4 regions of the Virgibacillus salexigens genome follow, and region 2 is predicted to be linked to each of the others. Evidence: riboswitches for the same ligand, from Rfam matches in the RefSeq annotation. Region 2 holds a riboswitch; each other region holds the start of a gene.
What was found. Region 2 has a riboswitch for thiamine pyrophosphate ahead of BN990_RS02965 (lipoate--protein ligase family protein). Riboswitches for the same ligand answer to the same signal wherever they lie in the genome.
Positions count from the first base shown of each region.

Region 1 (5,707 bases), on a different contig from region 2:
CTGCTACTATCATGTTATTGTTTCCATCTGCATGGATGCAGATTTTAATTATTGTAGGTGCGGGATTATTAGGATTAAGATTGTTTAAAGATAAAGCTGAATCAAAAGTTCAACCTTTTTCTATCAACATATCCAAAAAACTTGGTGTCGCTTCTTTGGGAACTTTAATTAGTCTACTCATTTTATTACCTTTGTTAAATAGAATGTCAGATAATCCATTGCTAAACATTTTTGATATCTTTTTTAGAGTTGGTTCGCTTGTATTTGGTGGTGGACATGTTGTATTACCAATGATTGAAAGAGAAGTCGTACCTTCAGGGTTGTTAACAGCTAATGAGTTTTTAGCTGGATATGGTATGGCACAAGCTGTACCAGGGCCTTTATTTACTTTCTCTAGTTACCTTGGAACGATGATGGAAGGAGTTACTGGAGCTATCGTTGCAACGGTAGGCATATTTCTCCCTTCATTCTTACTCATTGTTGCAGCTTTACCATTTTTAAATGAATTACGCAAGAGGGCAACTTTCCAAGGCATTTTAATGGGAGTAAATGCTAGTGTGGTAGGTATTTTGTTAGCTGCATTTTATGATCCCGTGATAAGCAGTTCTATTTTTAGTACCGCAGACTTTGCCTTAGCTGTTATTTTGTTTGGCTTGTTAAATATTTGGAAGATACCAGCCTGGTTAGTTGTTCTTTTAGGTGTTATTGGAGGGTACGTTATACAGTTTATTTCGTAATATTGCATCTTTTAATACTAGTTGCAGGGAGCCAACTACGATTGCTTTTCATTGTTAATTGCTCCCGAATCAATCCTTGAGGATGTTCATTTTTTTAACAGTAAAGCTAAAAGTGACGTTAAAGGGAATAGTTTTGAATTAATTATTGTTGTAGATGAATTGGAAAAAGTGTATCAGCGATGTCTTGATAGTAACTACCAATTGAAGTTGATATGGAAAAATACCTCTGCGATATGAGAGGGTTTAAGATTACTGATCCAGATGGGTACTTTTTAAGAATTACTTCTAAATGATGTGTTTACATAAACAATACTAGCTAATAGAAGAAGACTATTCAATCAACGTGCGCTAGAAAAGCACCTTGAGAAACATAATATACGGAATTGAAATAAAGGATAATAAAAAATTTAATTTAGGTAAGAAAACATTTTTTATATTAATAAATGCCATTTTTGCTATCATATATTTGATAAAATACCCCCTCAAAGATGGGTGGCATGATGCCATAATCACCCAGGACTCCTTAAAAAATAAGGGTTTTATAGGTCATGAGTTTGTCACATGACCTTTTTTGACCTTATTTTGAGGGTATTTTTAATAAGGTTTCCAAACATTACTGAATCTTTTTTCGAACTGCAACTGTAGTATGAATTTGTTTTGTAGTTTCAATATCAAAATCAATTTTCTTTTGATCTAGTTTTATTCAGGACTGTTTGTTCACCTTTTTCATAAATAGCTATTAGCTTACGCACATCATTTAGCTTAGGTACCACTTTGTAAACAAAGTCTGCGACTAAAATACTTATAGCTGCTCCAACAATGACATCAGCTGGATAATGAACACCAGCCCAAATACGTGAAAGTCCTACGAATATCGCTATTATAATCCAAAATATTCTCGATCTCTTTTTAAGAAGAAAGTTATACAAAATGAAAAGAATAATATAGTGTGGTCACTTGGAAAAGAATTATCTATTTCGTGATCTATTAGATGATTCACATGAGATAATTCCTCAAAAGGTGGATCATTTGAATATATTATTCCGGAAATTTTTCCGATTATTTCGGCTAATAAGTAACCGCAAATAATCATCATTCGATTATTTTTGCTTCTTGTAAACCAAAAAGCTATGACCTAGGGCTAATAAAAATACCATATATTCAGCAACGAACACTATAGTAGGATTAAGATACGTGAGATCCTTACCTAGATTATTCACCATTCTAAACAAGTCAATATTCATTTCACTTATACTCAAATACTTTTCCTCCTTATCTTAACTGAAGAAAAGTATATATGTACTATATAATGTAATAAATTGGAATTTTTTATATTTCGCTTTCACTTTTGTAAGGCAATTATATACTATATTATAATAAAAAGTCCTCTCCGTTGGAGGAGGGGGGTTTGGAGGAGAAATTTATGTTATATGTACAGATTCACCATTTTAGAATAACAAAGTTATAGAAATACTTTAACTAACCATATATCCTTGACATAAATTTTTTAAAACTATAACATTTAATATAAATTAATTATATGCACTAGGGGTGTTATTTAACTGAGATGAGTATTACCTCAAACCCTTTGAACCTGAACTAGCTGAAACTAGCGTAGGAAAGTGTAAACTCTAATACATACTTAAAGAGCGAATTGTGCCTTATTTTAATATGTAGTTAATTGTTTTACGCAACTTTCCTGATGGAAGGGTGCGTATTTTTTGTTCTATTATAATTTATTATAAATTTCATCAAAATTAAAAATATAGGGGTTGTTATGATGACTAGAACAGTGTTAGTAACAGGTAGTAGTAGAGGTTTAGGGGCAACTATTGCAAAGACATTAGCACAACAGGGATTTCAAGTGGTTATCAATTACTATCAAAGCAAAGATGCTGCTGAGAAGCTCGTTTCTAAGATTGGAAAGGAGAATGCTATTGCAATTCGGGCTGATGTAACAAATCGTGAAGAAGTAGATAAATTGATAAAAAAAGCAACGGAATATTTTGGTCAAATCGATGTTGTAGTCAACAATGCATTAGTAGACTTTAAATTTGATCCAAACAAACAGAAACCCTTCACAGAACTCACTTGGGATGATTATCAAAAACAACTAGATGGTACTTTAAAAGCAGCATTTAATGTAGTTCAAAGTGTCATACCTCAATTTATTGAACGACAAAATGGAAGTATTATAGGTATAGGTACTAATTTATATCAAAATCCTGTTGTACCCTACCATGAATATACAACAGCTAAAGCTGGATTAATAGGTTTCACACGTAATATCGCTTCTGAATTAGGATTATATGGTATAAAAGCGAATGTAGTTTCAGGTGGATTATTAAAAACGACTAACGCCAGTGGTGTTACAACACCAGAAGTATTCGATTTAATTGCTCAAACAACGCCATTGAAGAAGGTGACCACACCTCAAGATGTAGCCGATATGGTCGCCTATTTATCATCGGAAAAAGCGAACGGTATTACAGGTCAAAATTTCACAGTAGATGGCGGTTTGACAATGAACTAATAGCTTAAATTACCATAGATAATCTTTCAAAAAAAGAAGTATACAAGACAATTAATAATTATCTTGAGGTGTAAAAAATGACAGAAACGAAAGAAAAACAACTACACTTAGGTGTTTTGCTGTATGGTTGTGGACACCATCAAGCTGCTTGGCTAATGCCTGACTCAAGCGTTGAACGTATTGGAGACATTTCTTATTATCAAACATTAGCACAGTTAGCGGAAAAAGGTTATTTTGATGCAGTATTCTTTGCTGATAATCAATCATTTCAAGGTAAAGATTCTAGTGATATGCCAGCATTTTGGTTTGATCCAGTAGTCAATTTAACCGCTATTTCTCAAGTGACAAATCATGTGGGATTAGTTTCAACAATTTCAAGTACTTTTTCTAATCCTTTCACAGCTTCACGACAATTATTAAGTTTAGATCATATTACAAAAGGACGTGTTGGTTGGAATCTCGTTACGTCCATGACTGATTTAGAGGCGTTAAATCACAGTATGGAAGAACTACCTTCCCATGACAAACGCTATGAAAAGGCAGATGAATTTGCTGCTTTAATGAATAAGTTATTTCTTTCATGGGACAGCGGTGAGTTTCTTCATCATCGAGAAAAAAGAAAATTGATAAATCCTTCAAATATTCAGCCTTTTAATCACGATGGTACCTATTTTAAAGTGTATGGTCCATCCACTACGCCAAAAAGTCCGCAAGGCAAACCAGTATCAATGCAAGCTGGGGCATCTAAACAAGGCATTGCATTAGCCGCAAAATATGCCGATGCAGTCTATTCAGTGTCGTGGAACTTAAAGCAAGCAGAAAAATTTCGCGACAAATTAGTCGAACAAGTTAAACAAAGCCAAGACAGTAATAGACATATTAAAATATTTCCTGGCTTAGTAACCTATGTAGGTCATACTCATGAAGAAGCTTTAGCCAAAAAAGCAGCATTAGATGAGCAATTACCTCTTGAAACAGCCCTAAAGCGGTTGAGTTTCTTTATTCAGCAAGACTGCATGAATTGGGAGATTGATAAAGAAGTACCTCAATTACCCCCAGTAGAAGAATTCACTGGTCCAGTTGGACGTTATGAAACAATACTAGAAATTATTAATGATACACAACCTACAGTAAGAGAATTATTAGGATATCTTAATGCAGGCGGTGGACATCACACGCTGATAGGCACACCCGAAGAAATTGTGGATCAGATGGAAGTCTGGTTTGAAGCTGGTGTGGCTGACGGATTTAATCTTATGCCTCCTACATTACCCGGTAGTTTAGAAGATTTTGTTGAACTAATTGTTCCTGAAATGCAAAGAAGGGGTATTTTTAGAAGGAAATATGAAGGTCACACCTTCCGTGAACATTTAGGATTAACATAATAAATTATTATAAAATGACTGTACTAGTTGAAGAGGTAAGATGTCACAATAATATTTTTTTCGAGGATTTCCGTAAAGATTCTGATATTTTTTCGGAAGCATCCTTTTTCATTTTATCGGTAAGATACGTATAAACTTTCATAGTCGTATCAATGTCCTCATGGCAATAAGCCTGTTCATACGAATTGATCTAGTTTTTTGTTACAAAAAGGCATTTGTTGGTAAAAACAGGTGCCTTTTTATCTAGTAAAATAATCAAGTTAGTAGTATAATCCTATTAAGAAAATAGTAAATTAATTTATGGAAATAATTTCATAATGTGAAACATATTCTCGCTCAAAAACTAATTGCGATTAAAAAAGAACGCCTTTTAACTGGCGTCCTGTTCCTCTTTGTCTTAGCATTAACTTTTTCACTTCTGTTGTGTTCTCGTCTGTACTCTTTAAGTATCCCAATGCTTTGGCTAGATAGCAACTTTCTTAGTATTATCTCGTTTACAATAAATACGATAAAACCTACAATTACGAAAATATACGCTACAAACAAAGGTGTTGAAGATAGTGATACAGTAAGAATTCGAAACATACCAATAGCAAAAATAAGCAAACTATATACAAATGTAATAACTGTTCGAGTTTTATTTTTTAATTTCAACTTTCAACTTCATAAGAGTGGCAAATACATTACTATTGTTATAGTATATACCTTGATTTTCAAAAATCTGGACCTAATTAGAAGGACTCACTACTCGCTTAATACGAACGCTTCAGAAGTCTCGATTTCAAGACTGAGTTATACTCGTTTCAATTTTAATCAAATAAGATGCTTTCAATAAATTCAGATTCATTTTTATAAATCTTGTACATAAAGTACATCAATACTGTTACAGCAAAGTGGATAGTTGATTCAAGAATATTATCTTTAAAGAGTATGGTTGTTCTAAATGTGAGGTCGCTTGTTTTTAGGGTAGCGATATGTATTTTGTCTAGTTTCACTTCAATCTCTTTGCTCCAATTTTCTTCAATTTGTATATCTTGACCGCTGATATCGCC
Region 1 is NZ_CCDP010000003.1:97,757-103,463, forward strand. Features, by position in the region: gene chrA (chromate efflux transporter) at 1-737, shown strand, start outside; gene BN990_RS23665 (phosphatase PAP2 family protein) at 1,415-1,666, opposite strand; gene BN990_RS23670 (hypothetical protein) at 1,838-1,996, opposite strand; TPP riboswitch at 2,275-2,375, shown strand; gene BN990_RS18795 (3-oxoacyl-ACP reductase) at 2,518-3,270, shown strand; gene BN990_RS18800 (LLM class flavin-dependent oxidoreductase) at 3,348-4,655, shown strand; gene BN990_RS18805 (hypothetical protein) at 5,465-5,707, opposite strand, start outside.
Region 1: linked by a shared signal. The riboswitch ahead of BN990_RS18795 (3-oxoacyl-ACP reductase) and the one ahead of BN990_RS02965 (lipoate--protein ligase family protein) in region 2 are both predicted to bind thiamine pyrophosphate.

Region 2 (5,707 bases):
GTAGGCATCATATTTCTCGATAAATGTTGACGTAGGCTCTTTCGTTCGTAATAAAGGTATTCCCTCTTCTTTACAAAACTGCGTTAAATATGTCAGCCCAGCTTGCTCTGATGTAACGATAAAGCAAGGAGGGTGGTAATTTACAATATTACCAATTCGTAATCGTCGCTCCTCATGTGTCAGCTGATGTAAATACGTAATTTCTTTTCGTCCGAGCACTTGGACATGTTCCATCGGAAAAAAGTCAAAGTAGCCGATAAATTCTAACCCAGGGCGATGCGTTCTCGCCTTGGTAATGGATCGATCAAGTTGATCCTCTCCAGCCAATATTTCCAGATTGAATCTACCAGCTAGTTGTTTAATTGTTATTGACTTCATCTGTATACGCTCCATTTCTATTACAACTATAGCTTTTAACTATATTATGTTTCTATACGAAAAACAAGAAATGGAGGTTTCATAACGGATTGGAAATGTTAGAAAGTAAAATCTACTTCTTTTTTTTCCTGTTTTTCATAGCCTTTCATATAGTTAATTCGACGTTGCGCCGAGGCTTGGGTTACTTGTTCATCTGCATGATAAGAAGATCGAACCAATGGTCCAGCTTCACAATGTGAAAATCCTTTCTCAAGTGCAATTTGTTTTAACTCGGCAAACTCATCTGGATGGTAATAACGCTCAACATTCAAATGTTTTTTTGTTGGTTGTAAATACTGACCAATTGTCATAATATCGACTTTATGCGCTAAAAGATCATCCATTGCTTGAATGATTTCCGCTTTCTCCTCACCCAAACCAACCATAATACTAGATTTGGTCGGTGTTTTAGGAGCGATTTCCTTCACGCGTTCCAATAATTGAAGAGACCGATCATACATCGCTCTAGCTCTTACACGTTTTGTTAGCCTGCGTACCGTTTCAATATTATGATTAAAAATATCTGGTGCACTATCCATCAATGTATATAGACTCTCGTAGTCCCCTTTCATATCTGATGGTAGAATTTCAATCGTACATCCTGGGTTTTTTCTTCGAATTGCTCGTACCGTCTCAGCAAATACAGCCGCTCCCCCATCATTTAAATCATCACGTGCCACTGCTGTAACTACAACATGCCGTAGCCCCATAACGGTAACCGAATTAGCCACCCTTTCTGGCTCTCCCCAATCTAATTCATTTGGTAATCCAGTTTTTACAGCACAAAAGCGGCATCCTCTTGTACATGTATCTCCTAAGATCATAAACGTCGCAGTTTTACGTTCACTCCAACACTCATGTATATTTGGGCAGCGTGCTTCTTCACACACTGTATTCAGGCGATTTTCGCGCATTAATTTCTTTAATCCTCTGTAGGATTTATTCGTGTTTATTTTTGTTTTTAACCACTCCGGCTTTCGTATATATGTTTGATCTTTAGGCATGGGATACAACTCCTTTGATTGTATTATCTGTATATTTTCGTTCTGCTAGATCGTATACTTCATTCCATTGGCTTTTTGTTAATGTAAAAGGTTCAAGTTCAATATTCAATCCCTCTCCGAATCCTTCTAAAAAAGCTGTTTTAACCGTTTCATAGGAATGTTTCCTTTGCGTTACCTGATTAATCGTCGTAGCTTTTTTCCAAAATGCCTGTTTTTTTCTCTCCTTGACACGTTCAGAAGGAAATAAAAAAAGATCGAATAACATATCTACATTCATCGATATCGGAATCGAACCATGTTGGAGCAATACTCCTTTTTTTCTTGTCTGTGCATTACCAGATATCTTTTTGCCATCTGCAACCATTTCATAGAATGCGGGTCTCTCAAAACAAATACTACTCCGTTCTTTTGAAAACGATTCGGCATAATCAACTGGAATGTTTAAATTTTGATAGCCTCGTAGTATGCCTTTTGACAAATCATAGTACGCTTGACGAATCGATGAAGCAATTGCCGGATGTTGTTCAGATATTACAATACTATACGTTAGTTCATCATCATGCAGAACTGCACTGCCCCCAGTCATTCTCCGCACAAATTGACATTGATGGTTTTGAATACCTTCTACATCGATTTTTCCGTCTACTTTTTGAAAATGACCAATTGAAAGCGTGGGGGCTATCCATTGATAAAAACGTAATGTAGGCGGTATTTTTCCTTCATGATGCCAATTAAGTAATGCCTCATCTAATGCCATGTTAATGGCAGCATCATGAGGTACATTTTCTAAAAATCCCCATTTTTCTTGCACGAAAATCGCCTCCCATAAGAAGAATCTTTTCAACAAAGGCCTAACCGGAGGTGCACATGTATGAAAGAAAACCATGATACTTCCTCATAAAAAAGACTGCATTCGTCGTGAATGCAGTCAATAAAGTATCCCTATTGACCACACTTTCCCACGCAGGCATTATCCTGTTCGGGTACGAAGGGTCAAAACGATTCCTACGCTCTTCTCAGCTACTTTACATAGCTCCCCTAGTGTTGAAAAGATTCCATTTAGTTTTAATTTACCAACAAAATCAGCTTAACAAGCTTGCCATAAATTGTAAAGGCGCAATTTTTTTCGTACAACTTCATTTCTATTATTCTTCTATTTCTTTAAAGCGATGGCTTGATCTAAAACCTTATCTCCTTGGATCATGCCATAAGCTATTTGATCAATTACATCAACAGCGATTCCTTTTGGTTCCAACTGCTCTCTAATCTTCTTTTCTAAATAACGGACTTGTGGACCAATTAATACAACATCAAGATCATCCAGCTCGTTCTTTAATTGTGATTCTGCTACCGCATTAATCTCGGCCATTATATTTCTATCGTCAGCTGATTGTTTCATTTTTTTTACAAGCATGGAAGTCGACATCCCCGCAGAACAAACTAAAATAATCTTCATTTGTTTCCCTCCTCTAGGATTTGCATCTTTTCATACATATCAATCATTTCACTAGCTAAATCTTTTACTGTCATGGCGGTCATTAGATGGTCCTGTGCATGTATTAGAATGACGGAAACCTCTGTTTGGTTCCCTTCTGCTTCTTCCTGTAAAAATTTCGTTTGAATATGATGAGCTTCTGTAAATTCTTCATCCGCCTCTGCTATTTTTTGTCGTGCTTCAGCAAATTGATAAGATTTTGCTAAAGAAATAGCTTCCATTGCAGATGACCTTGCATTTCCAGCATGAAGTATAATCGAAAAGGATAGCATCTGTACATCTTCTTTTGTAGTCATGGTTATTCCCCCTTATTTCTCTTTAAGGTTCTTGCACCTGCTAAAATGAATGGAATATACATGATAACAGCCAGCACTAAATTAAATACTTGAAGCCCAATTCCACGCCAGCTACCGCCTGTTACTAGATAACCACTTAAAATTGGCGGTGTTGTCCATGGAAGAATTGCCACTGTTCTTGGCACTATACCAGTAGCTAATGCAATATAGGATGTAATCGTCAATGTTACAGGAATCAATATAAATGGAATTAACATCACAGGGTTTAATACAATTGGTAGTCCAAAAATAACCGGTTCATTAATGTTAAATAGCCCTGCTGGCGCTGATAACTTTGCAACTTGTCGATATGGATGGTTTCTCTCTCTACGTATTACAATAAAGACTGCAATTAACAATGCAATGGTCGTTCCTGATCCACCCATAAAAACAAATGAATCTAAGAATGGTTTTGTTACAATATTAGGTACGTCAAATGCTGACATACCGCTCTTAAATAAATCGAGATTTTGTTCAATCAGTGGCAAGTAGACCGGTTCAATTACTGATCCAATAATATTCGTCCCATGTAAACCAAAGAACCATAATAAGTGATTAAGAAAGGATACAACCATTGCTGCGGGCAAAGTATTCCCCAAACCTTGTAACGGTTCTTGAATTGCATTAAAGATAACTTCAAAAATACTTTGCTCTGCGAACACATTCATTAATGCCTGGAAAAAACCTAGAATAATTAAAATGATCACCGCAGGTACTAATGCTTTGAAGGAGCGTGTAACCCCGTCTGGAACACCTTCTGGCATTTTAATAGTCAAATTCGAATTTATCAATATTCTGAAAAGTTCTGTGACAAGAAGCGCTATAATAATTCCAACAAATAGTCCTTGCGTACCTAACCATGCTGCGGTTAAACCAGCGCCATCCTCTGTCCAAGGGACTAGCATAATAAAACCGGCAGCTGATATGAGACCAGCAGATAGCCCATCTACGTCATAAGACTTAGCTAAATTATAAGCTATAGAAAAGGATACTAAAAGACCTAATATAGCAAAAGTACCGTTCCAAATACTCCCCCCGACTGTTTGCCAATTGCCATCACCAAAGATTCCATTCATCCATTCAACAAAATTAAAGTTGCCAAATGGCGGAAAATTATTAATTAAAATAGCAAGTGACCCAACGATAATTAATGGCATGATCGCAACGAACCCGTCTCGGACAGCTACTAGATGTCGCTGTGATCCAATACGTCCAGCAATTTCAATGAACTTTTGCATAAATTTACTGTTCATCTTAAATCCCCCTTGAATTAAATTGTGGCAAATATGCTTGATGTGCTTCCAATAACTCATCCAGCACATCCTTGCTTCTCTTTTCATCAGCAAGTAATGGATTCATCACCATTGCTGTGTATGCATCGTTGTAGTTCCCAGTGATACTTGCTTGAATAACTAGTTCCTCAAAGGCCTTCATTTGATAAATATGACCTTTAACCGAAAGTGGTAAATGCCCAACAGCAATTGGTTTTGGTCCATTTTTAGTAATAATGCAATTAACTTCAATAACAGCATCTTCTGGCAAATCGGGTATTGCTCCATGGTTCCATGTGTTTACCGTCTGAATATCCTGTTTATTATTATAAATGGAGTCCATTAAACTACATGCTACATCGCTATAAAAAGCTCCACCACGTTCTTCAAGTTCCTTTGGCTTCTCATATAACGACGGGTTTTTATAAATCTCAAAAAGAGATCCTTCCAAATCCTGAACTACCTCGGCTCGTGTGCCATTTTCTTTAAACGCTTTCAAGTCTTTTTTTAGAACATCCGCCGTTTGAAAATAATATTGATGATATGGATTCGGAAGTAGACCCGTAGCTTCTATAAACGTCTTGGTCCAGCCTAAATTAACAATATTTGCTGGTGAATAGTCAAGGTCGTGGGTCACTTTTTCTAATACTTCATTCGTTCGATCTTCTCCATTAACAAGGACCTTACTACCAAATACAAAATGATTCATGCCAATAAATTCAATACTCACTTCATCTGGCTTTACATTTAAAATTTCTGCAGTCGAATGTCGCATATTAAATGGGATATTGCATACACCGATAACCTTCTTATGCGGAGAGTGTTTTAATAAAGCTTCTGTAACAATTCCAGCAGGGTTTGTGAAATTAATTATCCATGCATTCGGACAAATGTCATGCACGTCTTTCGCTAATTCTAAAAGGACTGGGATAGTACGAAATGCTTTGAAGATACCTCCAGCTCCGTTTGTTTCTTGCCCAATAAACCCATGGCTTAATGGAATACGTTCGTCTTTTGATCTGGCTTCTAACCCACCCACTCGTATTTGAGTAGAAACAAAGTCCGCATTTTCAAGTGCTTGCCGGCGATTTAAGGTCCATGTTAGATGAATTGCTTTATTTGATTTCTCTATCATTCGTAATGCTAATCGTCCAATTATTTCTAGTTTCTCTTTCCCCGCTTCAA
Region 2 is NZ_CCDP010000001.1:616,217-621,923, reverse strand. Features, by position in the region: gene hprK (HPr(Ser) kinase/phosphatase) at 1-378, opposite strand, end outside; gene lipA (lipoyl synthase) at 477-1,421, opposite strand; gene BN990_RS02965 (lipoate--protein ligase family protein) at 1,414-2,232, opposite strand; TPP riboswitch at 2,361-2,471, opposite strand; gene BN990_RS02960 (PTS sugar transporter subunit IIB) at 2,575-2,877, opposite strand; gene BN990_RS02955 (PTS lactose/cellobiose transporter subunit IIA) at 2,874-3,212, opposite strand; gene BN990_RS02950 (PTS sugar transporter subunit IIC) at 3,215-4,504, opposite strand; gene BN990_RS02945 (6-phospho-beta-glucosidase) at 4,506-5,707, opposite strand, start outside.

Region 3 (5,707 bases), on a different contig from region 2:
GAATTGCGGTTATCGAATATTCGAATTTAGAGGTCCTTATTCTCATAATGTTCTAGCTTCTTTATTGTTCATAAAAGCTGTTACTTTTCTTCTATAGAGGGCTCTATAATTGCGATACGGCTTGGTCTATATATTTCGCATTTGTAATAGCTGAGATGATTGAAACCCCATCTGCTCCAGCCTCCATCACAGATGCAGCATTATCAACAGAGATTCCTCCGATTCCGACGATGGGGATATGGGGATAGGCATGTTTAACTTCTTTTACCCATTGGGTACCAACAGCAACTTTAGCATCCTCTTTTGTAGTTGTAGAGAATATTGGTCCAACCCCCAAGTAATCAATGGAATCGATTGGACTATTGTTAAGCTCTGCCTGATTAGATATCGAAAGCCCAATCCACTTGTTTGGAAAACGGCGTCGCAGCTCTGCTGCCGGTTTATCATCTTGACCTACATGTATACCGTCGGCATCTAATATTTCTGCTAATTCTTCATCATCATTAACGAAGAAAGGAATTTGGTATTGTTTGCATATATCCCGTAATTGTTTGCCTAATAAATATCTTTGAAATCCCTGTAATGCACCGTTTCCTTTTTCCCGATATTGAAATGCGGTTATTCCAGCATTCGCTGCTTGTTTAAGGATTTCCTTAGGGTCGCCATTACAGTTTTGGCTTCCCATAATAAAATATTTTCTTAATGCTTGTCTTACTTCCAATTCCTGATTAGCTCCTTTCCAATTGCTCTGATTTCAAAGATAGTGCATCAATAAATGCTGGCAGGAAGCTTCCTGGACCGTAGACATATGATTGTGCTGCAGCATGTTCCGCTGCTAGTCCATAGAATTGTACAGCAGTAAGTGCTTGTTCTTCAATGGAGTAATTTGTTGTTAAACAAGCTGTTAGAATGGAGCCTAATAAGCAGCCTGCACCAGTAATTTTTTCTAACCAGGCATGACCTGTTGTATTATGAATCATCTTTTCATTACTACAAATGACGTCTGTTTTTCCTGTAATAATAGCAGTTGTTTGGTACAATTTGGCTACTTTAGCTGCAATTTCTTCAACATTTCCATCACCAACAGATTCCACACCTTTTGTTTCCCATGGGATATCAACAAGTTGTGCCATTTCTCCAGCATTTCCCTTAATTGCTGTAAATGAAACAGCCTGTAATAATTGACGAACTCCGTCTTGCCTAAATGAAGTAGCCCCAACTCCGACTGGGTCTAGCACAACAGGTATCCCTTTCTTATTGGCCGCTTTACCAGCGAGCTTCATTGCTTCCAGCTCCGTTAATGACGTTGTTCCAATATTGATCAATACTCCATCAGCCGCCGCTGCCATCTCTTCAACTTCTTCCTTTGCTTTTGCCATAACTGGGGCTCCCCCAAAAGCCAGCAACCCGTTAGCTGAAAAGTTCATGACAACTTCATTTGTGAGGTTATGGATTAGTGGAGTAGTTGCTTTAACCTCTTGAATGATCGAATCCTTCATTATTTCACCCTTTCTTCTCTTATAGCCCAGTGATTGGTAGGACCGTTACCTGTTCCTAATGGAAAGGAATGCTTTATTGCTTCGGTCACATAGTGCTTTGCCATTTGAACAGCTTCGATTAAATGAAGCCCATTGCTTAAGTTTGCAGTAATTGCTGCTGAATAAGTACAACCAGTTCCATGGGTGTTCTTCGTATCAAATCGGTCCGCAGCAAATGTATGAAGTTGTGATCCATCATACAAAAAGTCAATTGCTTTCCCCTGTAAATGGCCCCCTTTGATAAGAGCTGCTTTTGGTCCATACGTATGGACAATTGATATGGCTGCTTCTTTCATATCCGCTAGGCTATTGATGGAATTTCCTATAATAAACTCCGCTTCGGGAATATTTGGGGTAACCAACGTTGCTATTGGTAATAATTGTTCTTTAAGAACCCCCCTTGCCTCTTCATCAATCAGAGGATCACCGCTTGTTGCTACCATAACAGGATCAATTACGTAAGGTGCATTTGTTTTTGGTATTGCATCAGCAATTACTTCCATCATATCTCGGTTAGCAATCATTCCTGTTTTTATCGCATGAACTGGCATATCGGTTAATACAGATTGTAATTGATCATGTAACATCCCTGTTGGTAAGTGATGGATGTTTTGGACTCCAGTTGTGTTTTGAGCAACCACAGAAGTAATGACAGACATCCCATAAACCTTCAATTCTTGAAATGTCTTAAGGTCTGCCTGTATTCCTGCACCTCCACTAGGATCCGTTCCCGCGATAGTTAGTACACTTGGAGGTATACTCATTGATTGGTCACCTTCTTTTCTCCCGGCCATTCTTCACAGGTGTAAGCCATCTCCCAGAATTTAAGTTCCAACTGGCAGCTTTTTCGAAAAGCTTCGCTAATTAGATCTTGTTCTGATTTTGATGCATTGGCTGCTAATATATCGAGCCGGCTTCTCATTTCAGTTGTTGTTTTCTCTACCTCATCACTTGCATAAAAGCTAATCCAGTCATAAAATGGATGATCTCTTGTTGGGTGGAATTGCTTCATCAATTCTTTCCCTATTTCTAAATACGTCCATGGGCATGGAAGTAGTGCTCCGAGTATTTCACCGGATGTCCCCATTTGGGCATGGTACATCATATGTTTTATATAATGGTCTGCTGTTGGTGGAAGAGGGTGTCCTTGTAAATCTTCATACTTAACCCCAATATGATCACAAAAATTTCGGTGGGGGTGGATTTCATCATTTAATACAAAGTTTATTTGGTCAAAGAAATAGGCAATATCTTCTCGCTTTTTAGACTTTGCTAAGGCTATCCCATAAATTTGCATAAATGCATTCAAATATTCGAAATCCGCTTTAATATAATGAGCAAGGGCTTTATCGGGGATCGTTCCATTTCCGACGCCTTGAACAAATGGATGTTCAAAAATGAGCGCAAAGATATCATTATTTTCTTGTCTTAAATGATCTGTGAAACACATCATTTAGCCTCCTTTATTATGGGACGCTACTAGAGGAATTAAAGTAGATAAATAGAGGAGTGTTATGATAATTTCCTCACTACTTTCCTGCGCTGGTATTAGCCAGATCAGGTTCAAAGGGACAAAGGAAGCGTTCCTTATCTCAGCAACATGGCGCCCCTAGTAGTTTCCTTGTAAACGAATAATATGTTCTTGTTTTACTTTTAATAAGATGATCCAACCAATAAATGCTCCAGATATACTGCTTGCCAAGAAGGATGGCATAAAAAATAGTGCACCTGTACCACTATTCATAAATAGTTTGGCGAAAGGGACAGCAAAGAGAGAACCGATGATTCCTGTGCCGATAATTTCTCCAAAGACAGCAGCTATTTTTTTACCTACCCAACGATAAAGCATTCCTGCTAGGAAAGCACCAATCATCGCACCAGGGAATGCTAACAGTGTACCTAGACCAATCATGTTTCGTAATAAACCGATTGTGAAAGCAATCACTACAGCTGGGCCAGGTCCTAATGTAATGGCAGCTATGACATTTACAGCATGCTGCACAGGGTAAGCCTTAGCAATTCCAGCAGGAAACCAAAGAAATTGGGCTCCTAACGTACCAATCGCTATAAATACAGCCATGTATGTTAGTAAATAGGTTTTTCTCATGGATTCATAAATGAGCTCCTTTTTGTTATAGATTTAAGCTTAGTAAATGTTCTCTGTTTGTTTTTACGACTATGAAAAAGCCAGATCCTTTGGGGACCTGGCTTCGGTTATGAAATAGAAAGACGCTATGCCTACTACTTCCCTCCGCTGGTATTAACCAGATCAGGTCTGTAAGAGTCAGAAGCTCAACTGCTTCCTCTCAGCCCACGCCATGGGCACCCCTAGTAGTCTATGAATATTTAGTTATGTTTCACTTCACTAAGCTTTATTATTAGCATAACAAATCAAATCATGTTTGTCATTCATAAACCGAATGAGCAATTAATAAAACTACGAACCATAAAAGCTAGTTTAAGCAAACGATTGATTAAACTTATACTTTATAACCCTCATATACGTACGGATATCTAAAGGTTTTTAAGTAAATGAAAAGGCCATTTCGCACAAGAAAATGGCCTTTTCGTTTATGATTATTTAATAGGTTATTTTGTAGGTTGAAAATTATAGAATATCTAATCTAACAACTAGTGCAATCAAGATTTGAAGCAACACTTGAACGTTGATCGCGATATCTGTATCGGAAGTAGATACTTCTACGCCACGAGAGTTTTCAATAAATACTTGCTGTTTATTCACTTGGCTGGATTTTAGTTTAGCAAATAGGTCTTGTGTTACCTCGTCTGCTTGGTTCCCATCTGCAATAGAGATACTAATTACAATAGCAATGGCAACCTGTAGCGCTACCTGTACATTAAGTGCAGCTTGAATGTCAGATGATGTCACATTTACATCACAAGAATCTTTGATAATAATGGATTCAATAGATTGTTGAACATTTTTCAATTCACCGCTTGCTTCTTGATCTACGGTAGGATCATCAAATGGATGGCACATCGATGTGTCTAAGGCTCTCCATTTTTTATCTTCTCCTCGGGAATCATTACAAGAATTATGACATGAATCATGACATGAATCATGACGAGAATCATTGCAAGAATCATAACTTGGACGTACATTACTACAGCTGTCACAAACATTTTCATGACGACCACGTCTTCTCCTATCTATTGTTCTGCCGCAATCTTCACAGCAAGACTTCTCAAACGCTTTTGATCTTGACATAGTATTATTTCCTCCTTCTTCTCGTTTAGAATATCTTATGTCTCAAAATTGAAATAGGAAGGGTGATTGTACCAAGATAAACTACCTATTTATTGGAGAAATAATTGTTTTTTAAAAGACAAGAGGAAATCCCGGTAATTTTTGTTGATTTACCGGGATTTAGATTTAACTTTGAATATAGGGGGTTTTAAAAATTGATCTATTTGTCTATTATTTATTTTGTTTCATCTTCCTCATTATTACTTTTCATTACGCCATCCACATCTTTCCTTAGCTTGCTAACCATATCTTTAAGTGTTTCTTTATCTGTTTCACTTACTTTCGTTTTATCTAACGTAACACCGTGCTTTTTTAATGTTGCATCTAAAAGAAAATCGACAATATGGCTTGAAGCATTATTATTTTGATTGTTTTTACTCAATTCTTCCACCTCCAGCAAAGCTTTTTATATAGTATATTCTCACAAGAGGTAATCGTGCTAAGATACTAGTCTATTTATGGGTTATATGAATCTATAGGATAAAGGTGGAATTATCGCTCCATGAAATAAATGCCCTTACTAATGGCTATTGTGGCACATATATTGAATAGAAATATATTATAGAAAGGATGAATATCATTGGCACTAACAAATGGACAGCGTAGTCTACTAGAGCTGCTAAATCAATTGTCTCAGAACCTAGCTAATAGCAGTGGCATAAGTAAAGACGTATCTGTAAATTTACCAGGAATTGGTGTGGATGTTGGGCTTGACCTAGGTGGTAACGGCGGTGCTGGAGACACAGGAGATAATGGGGGTACACCTGACACGCCTACTACAATCCGAGATGTACTTTTAGGTCTAGTTAATGAACAAGTAGAACTAACCACTCCTTTTGGAATGGTAACAGGGACATTGCTAGCAGTAAGAGATGATTATGTTGTTGTAATTGAGAATACC
Region 3 is NZ_CCDP010000002.1:718,561-724,267, reverse strand. Features, by position in the region: gene thiE (thiamine phosphate synthase) at 104-685, opposite strand; gene thiM (hydroxyethylthiazole kinase) at 729-1,499, opposite strand; gene thiD (bifunctional hydroxymethylpyrimidine kinase/phosphomethylpyrimidine kinase) at 1,499-2,332, opposite strand; gene tenA (thiaminase II) at 2,299-2,988, opposite strand; TPP riboswitch at 3,056-3,159, opposite strand; gene thiW (energy coupling factor transporter S component ThiW) at 3,148-3,645, opposite strand; TPP riboswitch at 3,768-3,878, opposite strand; gene BN990_RS23530 (spore coat protein) at 4,147-4,539, opposite strand; gene BN990_RS16460 (hypothetical protein) at 4,982-5,188, opposite strand; gene BN990_RS16455 (DUF2642 domain-containing protein) at 5,387-5,707, shown strand, end outside.
Region 3: linked by a shared signal. The riboswitch ahead of tenA (thiaminase II) and the one ahead of BN990_RS02965 (lipoate--protein ligase family protein) in region 2 are both predicted to bind thiamine pyrophosphate.

Region 4 (5,707 bases), 2.0 Mb from region 2:
GGATACTAATGCAAGAACCCCTTCCCCAACCGCACCAGCATATCCTACAAACCTAGCATCCGTTTCTTTATTTAGTTGTTTAGATGACGTTCCTGAGGATACAAGGCCATGAAAACCGGAAATAGCTCCACAAGCAATAGTGATAAATAATAATGGTAACCAAGGAGTATCCGGATTTTCATTTGTTATCGGTGCTGTCATTTCAGGGTTAGTGAATAACAGGCCTAAATACAGGATTCCCAGACCAACTACAAGCTGATGCGAATTAATAAAATCCCTTGGCTGTAACAATTTCCAAACCGGCAATGTAGATGCAATATACACATAGACCATTAAAATGACGATCCAAATTAAAAATGCAGTCGATACTGCTCCTAGTCCAAATAATCCACTTCCACCTTCTCCACCCATATACTGCACAAGATCGATTTGTAAGAAATCGACTTTGCTAGCTACTACTGCAGTTAAGTACATGATAGCTAATGCTAATATAGAAGGTAGAAGCATTTTCTTATTTCGTTTGTAAACTGCATATCCTATCCAAATAGCAAGTGGTATTTGAATGAACACTGGTAACACACTGGCTGGATAAGAAATAAACAAATTGGAAATGACCCATGCAAATACTGCATTTACCATGAGCACAAGAATTAAAATAATAAATAAAAACAAAATCTTTGCTCGTTGACCGACTAATCGGTGCGCTAATGTACCAACTGACTGACCTTTGTTTCGAACAGATAAAACAAGCGTACCGAAATCATGAACTCCTGCAGCAAATACGGTTCCCAAAATCACCCATAAAAATGCTGGCAACCACCCCCAATAAACCGCAATAGCTGGTCCAAGAATCGGTGCAGCCCCTGCAACTGAAGTAAAATGATGCCCCCATAACACGAATTTATTTGTAGGAACAAAATCAATTCCATCCTTATAACGGTGCGCTGGTGTAACGTAATTAGGGTCTAATCGAAAAATTTTTTCTGCTACAAAACGAGAATAATAACGATAACCTAAAGCGAAAACCAACATCCCTATGAAGGCAACCAAAATTCCGGGCATAGTATCCCTCCCCCAAATAGAATTAAACCAGTCCAAAATATGGACGTCCTTGTTTAACGCTATGTGTAAACGCTTCATTTTAGTACTTTTTTAGTAATAAATCACAAATTCAGAACCATGAAAAAGGGATTATCTCTATGAAAAATGGAGGTAATTCCTTTTTCATACTTTATTCAGAAAGGAAACAGCGCTTTACACTCATTAAAAGGAACACTCAAAACGGATACGACTGAACTTTATAAAATAAATACCGCGACAATGGTAGCCACTATTAACCCAACCATCACTGGTATAAAATTCTTACGAACAAGTTCCATCACGGACACGCCACAAAAACCTGCAATTGCAATTAAAGAGGACCATGCCACCAATGTTCCCCCTCCAGTCCAGATAGAACCCATTTGGCCTATAGCAGCAAGCGTTGTAACATCAATGGAACTGTTTTGTAAGGAAGCAGCTAATGCCCCTGTTAAAGGCAACCCCGAAAAACCAGAACCATCTAATCCAGTAATAATACCTATAATTAAAATACTTAGTGCTGCTAATAAGGCACTTTGCGGTAATATCGATTGTGTTGATTGAACAAGGTCAAATAAAAATGCTGGCGGATTTTCCTTAACTCCTATAATGTCAGCAGAAAAATCGGAACTTCCTAAAAAGAAAAATCCTGCAATAGGAATTACTGGGCCCATTGCTTTAAAAGCAAATACAAAACCATCCGTAATGTGTGTAGTAATGTAATCTAGTGCATATTGTTTACGAAAAGCGATCGTTGATAACAAAAGAAGGATAACGGCTACCCCACCTACAAAAGCAGCACCATCTCCACCTTCCAAACCAGTCATTCTGCCAGATAGCAATTTTTCATATACCATGTAGATTACGACACTTGCTAACGCTAAAGGAACTAATATTGCAAAAAGTCTACTCCAAAACTGTAGCCTGTAATCTCGTTGGGAGGAATCCTGTGTTAATTGCATGTTTTCAAGTTCTTGTTGATTGCGAGGATCCCCTTTTTTTCGAATCATTTTACGATACATTACATAAGCAATGCCTAAAGCAATAAAACCCGTTATAAGGGAAAGGATTAAAGACTTATCTGCAACTTGTGCCGTATCCACACCGGCCGAAGTAGCAGAGAGATTAGGAGCTACCTGAACGATATAATCAGAGGATAGAGCCATGCCTTGGCCCGCAATAGCTATAGCGACTGCCGCAGTTATCGCAGGGAGACCGGATTGGATAGCCGCAGGAACAAGTAAAGCACAAATTAATGGAACCGCTGGTGTTGGCCAAAAAAACAAAGAAATTAAATAAGTAATCCCAACAAGGACAAAAAAAGATACATGCCCATTAATCATCATTTTTTGGATCGGTTGGATCATACGTTTATCTGCTCCTAAATCCCTTAACGAATGTAATAGTGCCAACATGAAAGTAATAATTAAAAAGATACTAAACAATTCTTGGGCCGCCACTAGATTCGCTTTGAAAATAGCTGTAAAACCATCTATAATACTTCCTTTATAAACCCAGGCGATAATGAACGTACCGAGTAACGTTGGTAATACAATACCTTTTCGCAGAATCATAGTGATAATAATAGCAAGCGTAAATAGACCATATAATATATGGGAAATCGAAAGCTCCACATCTATCGCTTCCTCTCTGTTGAATGTGCTATAGCCTATGCAAAGCGTACATGTTTAGTTCTTATCATAATGGGAATACATAATATTGAAGACAAAAAGGAGGTTTTTTAATATGAAACCATTTATTAAAGAATATACAAATGATGAAAAATTAAAGGCCGATATTCAAGTACTAAAAGACAAAGGAATTCATAAAGATGATGTATATGTTCTATCTCATGATGATGATCGTACCAATCGTTTAGCTGGGAGCGCAGATGCAAATACGATCGGCATCAAAGAAATGGATATTGGCCATGCTGTCGGTAATTTCTTTAGCAAAAAAGGGGACGAGCTTCGAACAAAATTAACTGAAATAGGTTTCTCACAGGCTGAAGCCGAAAATTATGAAGAGGATATGGATGAAGGTAAGGTTCTATTAATTGTTACAAATAATGAAAATGTAGATAGCTATCTACAAAAATAGACAACCCCATTGGTTGTCTATTTTTTCTTGCTCATTATTATGTGAGCAGGTCGTTTATACTAAGTTGTCAATCGAAGTAGCGTTCTAGGTTGCTTATGAAATAAAAAGAAAACAAGTATAGCACTTAAAACAAAACTAGGTAGAATATACGAACCATTATATAAGAAGGAGTATATCCATACATTCATCCCTTGGACAGCTGATTCAAAAAAGACAACACCTGCAATAAAATGAGCGATAAAGCGCAAAGCAGATCCTATAAACACACCTAGCGAGATATACAAAAGATACTGTTTGCTATTTCCTTCTTGTACAGTTTGTTTTATTTTTCCTGAAAATACACCTGCAAACCCTAATACTGTAAAGGCAATGGCATAATCAATAAATCCTTGTAACGGATGCAGTATATACCCTGTTCCTACAGCAACCTGAAGCACTCCCCATAAAAACCCTGCTAGCAAGCCGCCTTTTAATCCCCAGCGAAAAGCAACGATAAAAATAGGAATCATCGCAAATGAGATAGACCCACCCTGAGCCCAAATTTTAAATGATAAAAATGGTATTAGGTCTAACAACAATGCAAAAGCTGCAAAAATTGCTACCTCTACTAAAAATAATGTACGTTTCATTTCTTTTCTCCCCTTTTTAAAGCGGTTATTTTCTTGTTGGCCAATGTCAACAAGGTATATATAACAACAAAAAAGCAATGCCAAGGGGAAGACTTCCTGATGGGGATTCCGCTCACATTGCTTTTATTCCATCAAAAAAGCCACCATCCCTACGCTAGTACTAACTAACAGGTTCGAAGGGTAAGAACAATGTATATGTTCACTCTCAGCCGATCGGCTCCCCCTGCAGACTTTTACATTTTGCTTTTTCTGTTATTGTTTCTAGGAGTATTGTACCTGACTTATCCATCGATTACAACTAAAATTAAATCGAGAGATATTCGTATACATCATTAATACAAAGCTGAATCGCATCTTCCCAAAAAGCGGTAGCAGTTAGATCAACTTGTAAATGTTTATAAGCGAGATCTTCGACTTCCATCCTGCCTGTATCACGTAAAAGTTTGATATATTCATCCTCAAAATCATCACTTTTCTGTGCTATTGCATAAATTCCAAGGCTGAATAAATATCCAAATGTGTAAGGGAAATTATAAAACGGGACACCTGTCATATGGAAGTGCAGTTTAGAAGCCCAGAAGTTCTCATCATATTCTTCTAGTACATCACAGTAGGCTTCCTTTTGAGCGTCCACCATCAGTTTATTCAACCTGTTAACAGAAACCATACCTTGCTTTCTCTCTTCATAGAAACGCTTTTCGAACAAAAATCGCGCATGAATATTCATAAAAAACGCAATACTGCGCTGGATTTTATCTTCTAACAAGCCCTTTTTCTCATCCGTTGACTGCGCATACGTCACCGAAGCATCTGCAACAATCATTTCAGCAAATGTTGATGCTGTTTCGGCAACATTCATTGCGTAACGTTGGTTTAGTCCATTCACATCGTTCATCACATGTTGATGATACGCATGTCCAAGCTCATGGGCGAGTGTTGCAATATTCGAAGACGTACCAGAATAAGTCATGAATATTCTTGTCTGACCGCTCTCTGGAAAACTGGTGCAAAACCCACCTGGCCGCTTATCAGGCCGGTCTTCCGCTTCAATCCAACGGTTATCAAAAGCCATGCGGGCAAAGGCGGCCATCTTCGGGCTGAAACGATGGAAATGTTTAATAATAAAGTCTGCTCCTTCTTGATAACTAAATGTTTTTACTTCTCTATTAATTGGAGCATTAATATCATAGATGCTTAATTTTTTTAAATCTAAACGTTCTGCCTTTTTATTTAAATATGTAACAAAATGGTGCTTATTGTTATTAATAGCGGTCCACATCGCATCAAGTGTTTTTTTCTTCATACGATTTAGTTCAAGTGGTTCCCTAAGTACATCATCCCAGTTTCGATGTGTGTATTTCTGTAACCGGAAACCAGCTAAATGATTGAGCGTCTGACTAAATAAATGTTCATTAGTCTTCCACGCCCTATTCAATTGATTAAATACATGCTTTCGAAAGTCACGATTTGGATTAGCTAATTTATTGGAAGCCTGTCCAATAGAGTAAGATTTCGTAGTCTCCTCTTCCTTAAGCCGAACTTCCATCTTACCAACAATAGCTTGATACATTTGATCCCAAGCATGATAGCCATCAACTGCTAGATCATTTATTAATGCTTCCTGTTCTATCGGGAGTAATCCCTTTGCTTGTTCTCTAAATTCATTTAGTACAAATTCCAAGTCATTTAAATCATCCTGGTTGCGTGCGTTCTGCCATGTATCTTCAGGAATCTGAACTAACTTTTGATTAAAACTGGTTTGAATTGCTTCAAATTTAGCTTTTAATTCACTTCGTTTACTAACTAATAAACTTGCCTGCTCATCTTTTACATTTTGAGCACTTAAACAGCTTATAAATGCGGATGCTTCTCTAAACTTTTTATTCACCTTTTCTAAA
Region 4 is NZ_CCDP010000001.1:2,597,245-2,602,951, forward strand. Features, by position in the region: gene BN990_RS12535 (carbon starvation CstA family protein) at 1-1,062, opposite strand, end outside; gene BN990_RS12540 (membrane protein) at 1,299-2,714, opposite strand; gene BN990_RS12545 (general stress protein) at 2,827-3,180, shown strand; gene thiT (energy-coupled thiamine transporter ThiT) at 3,240-3,809, opposite strand; TPP riboswitch at 3,939-4,043, opposite strand; gene BN990_RS12555 (M3 family oligoendopeptidase) at 4,114-5,707, opposite strand, start outside.
Region 4: linked by a shared signal. The riboswitch ahead of thiT (energy-coupled thiamine transporter ThiT) and the one ahead of BN990_RS02965 (lipoate--protein ligase family protein) in region 2 are both predicted to bind thiamine pyrophosphate.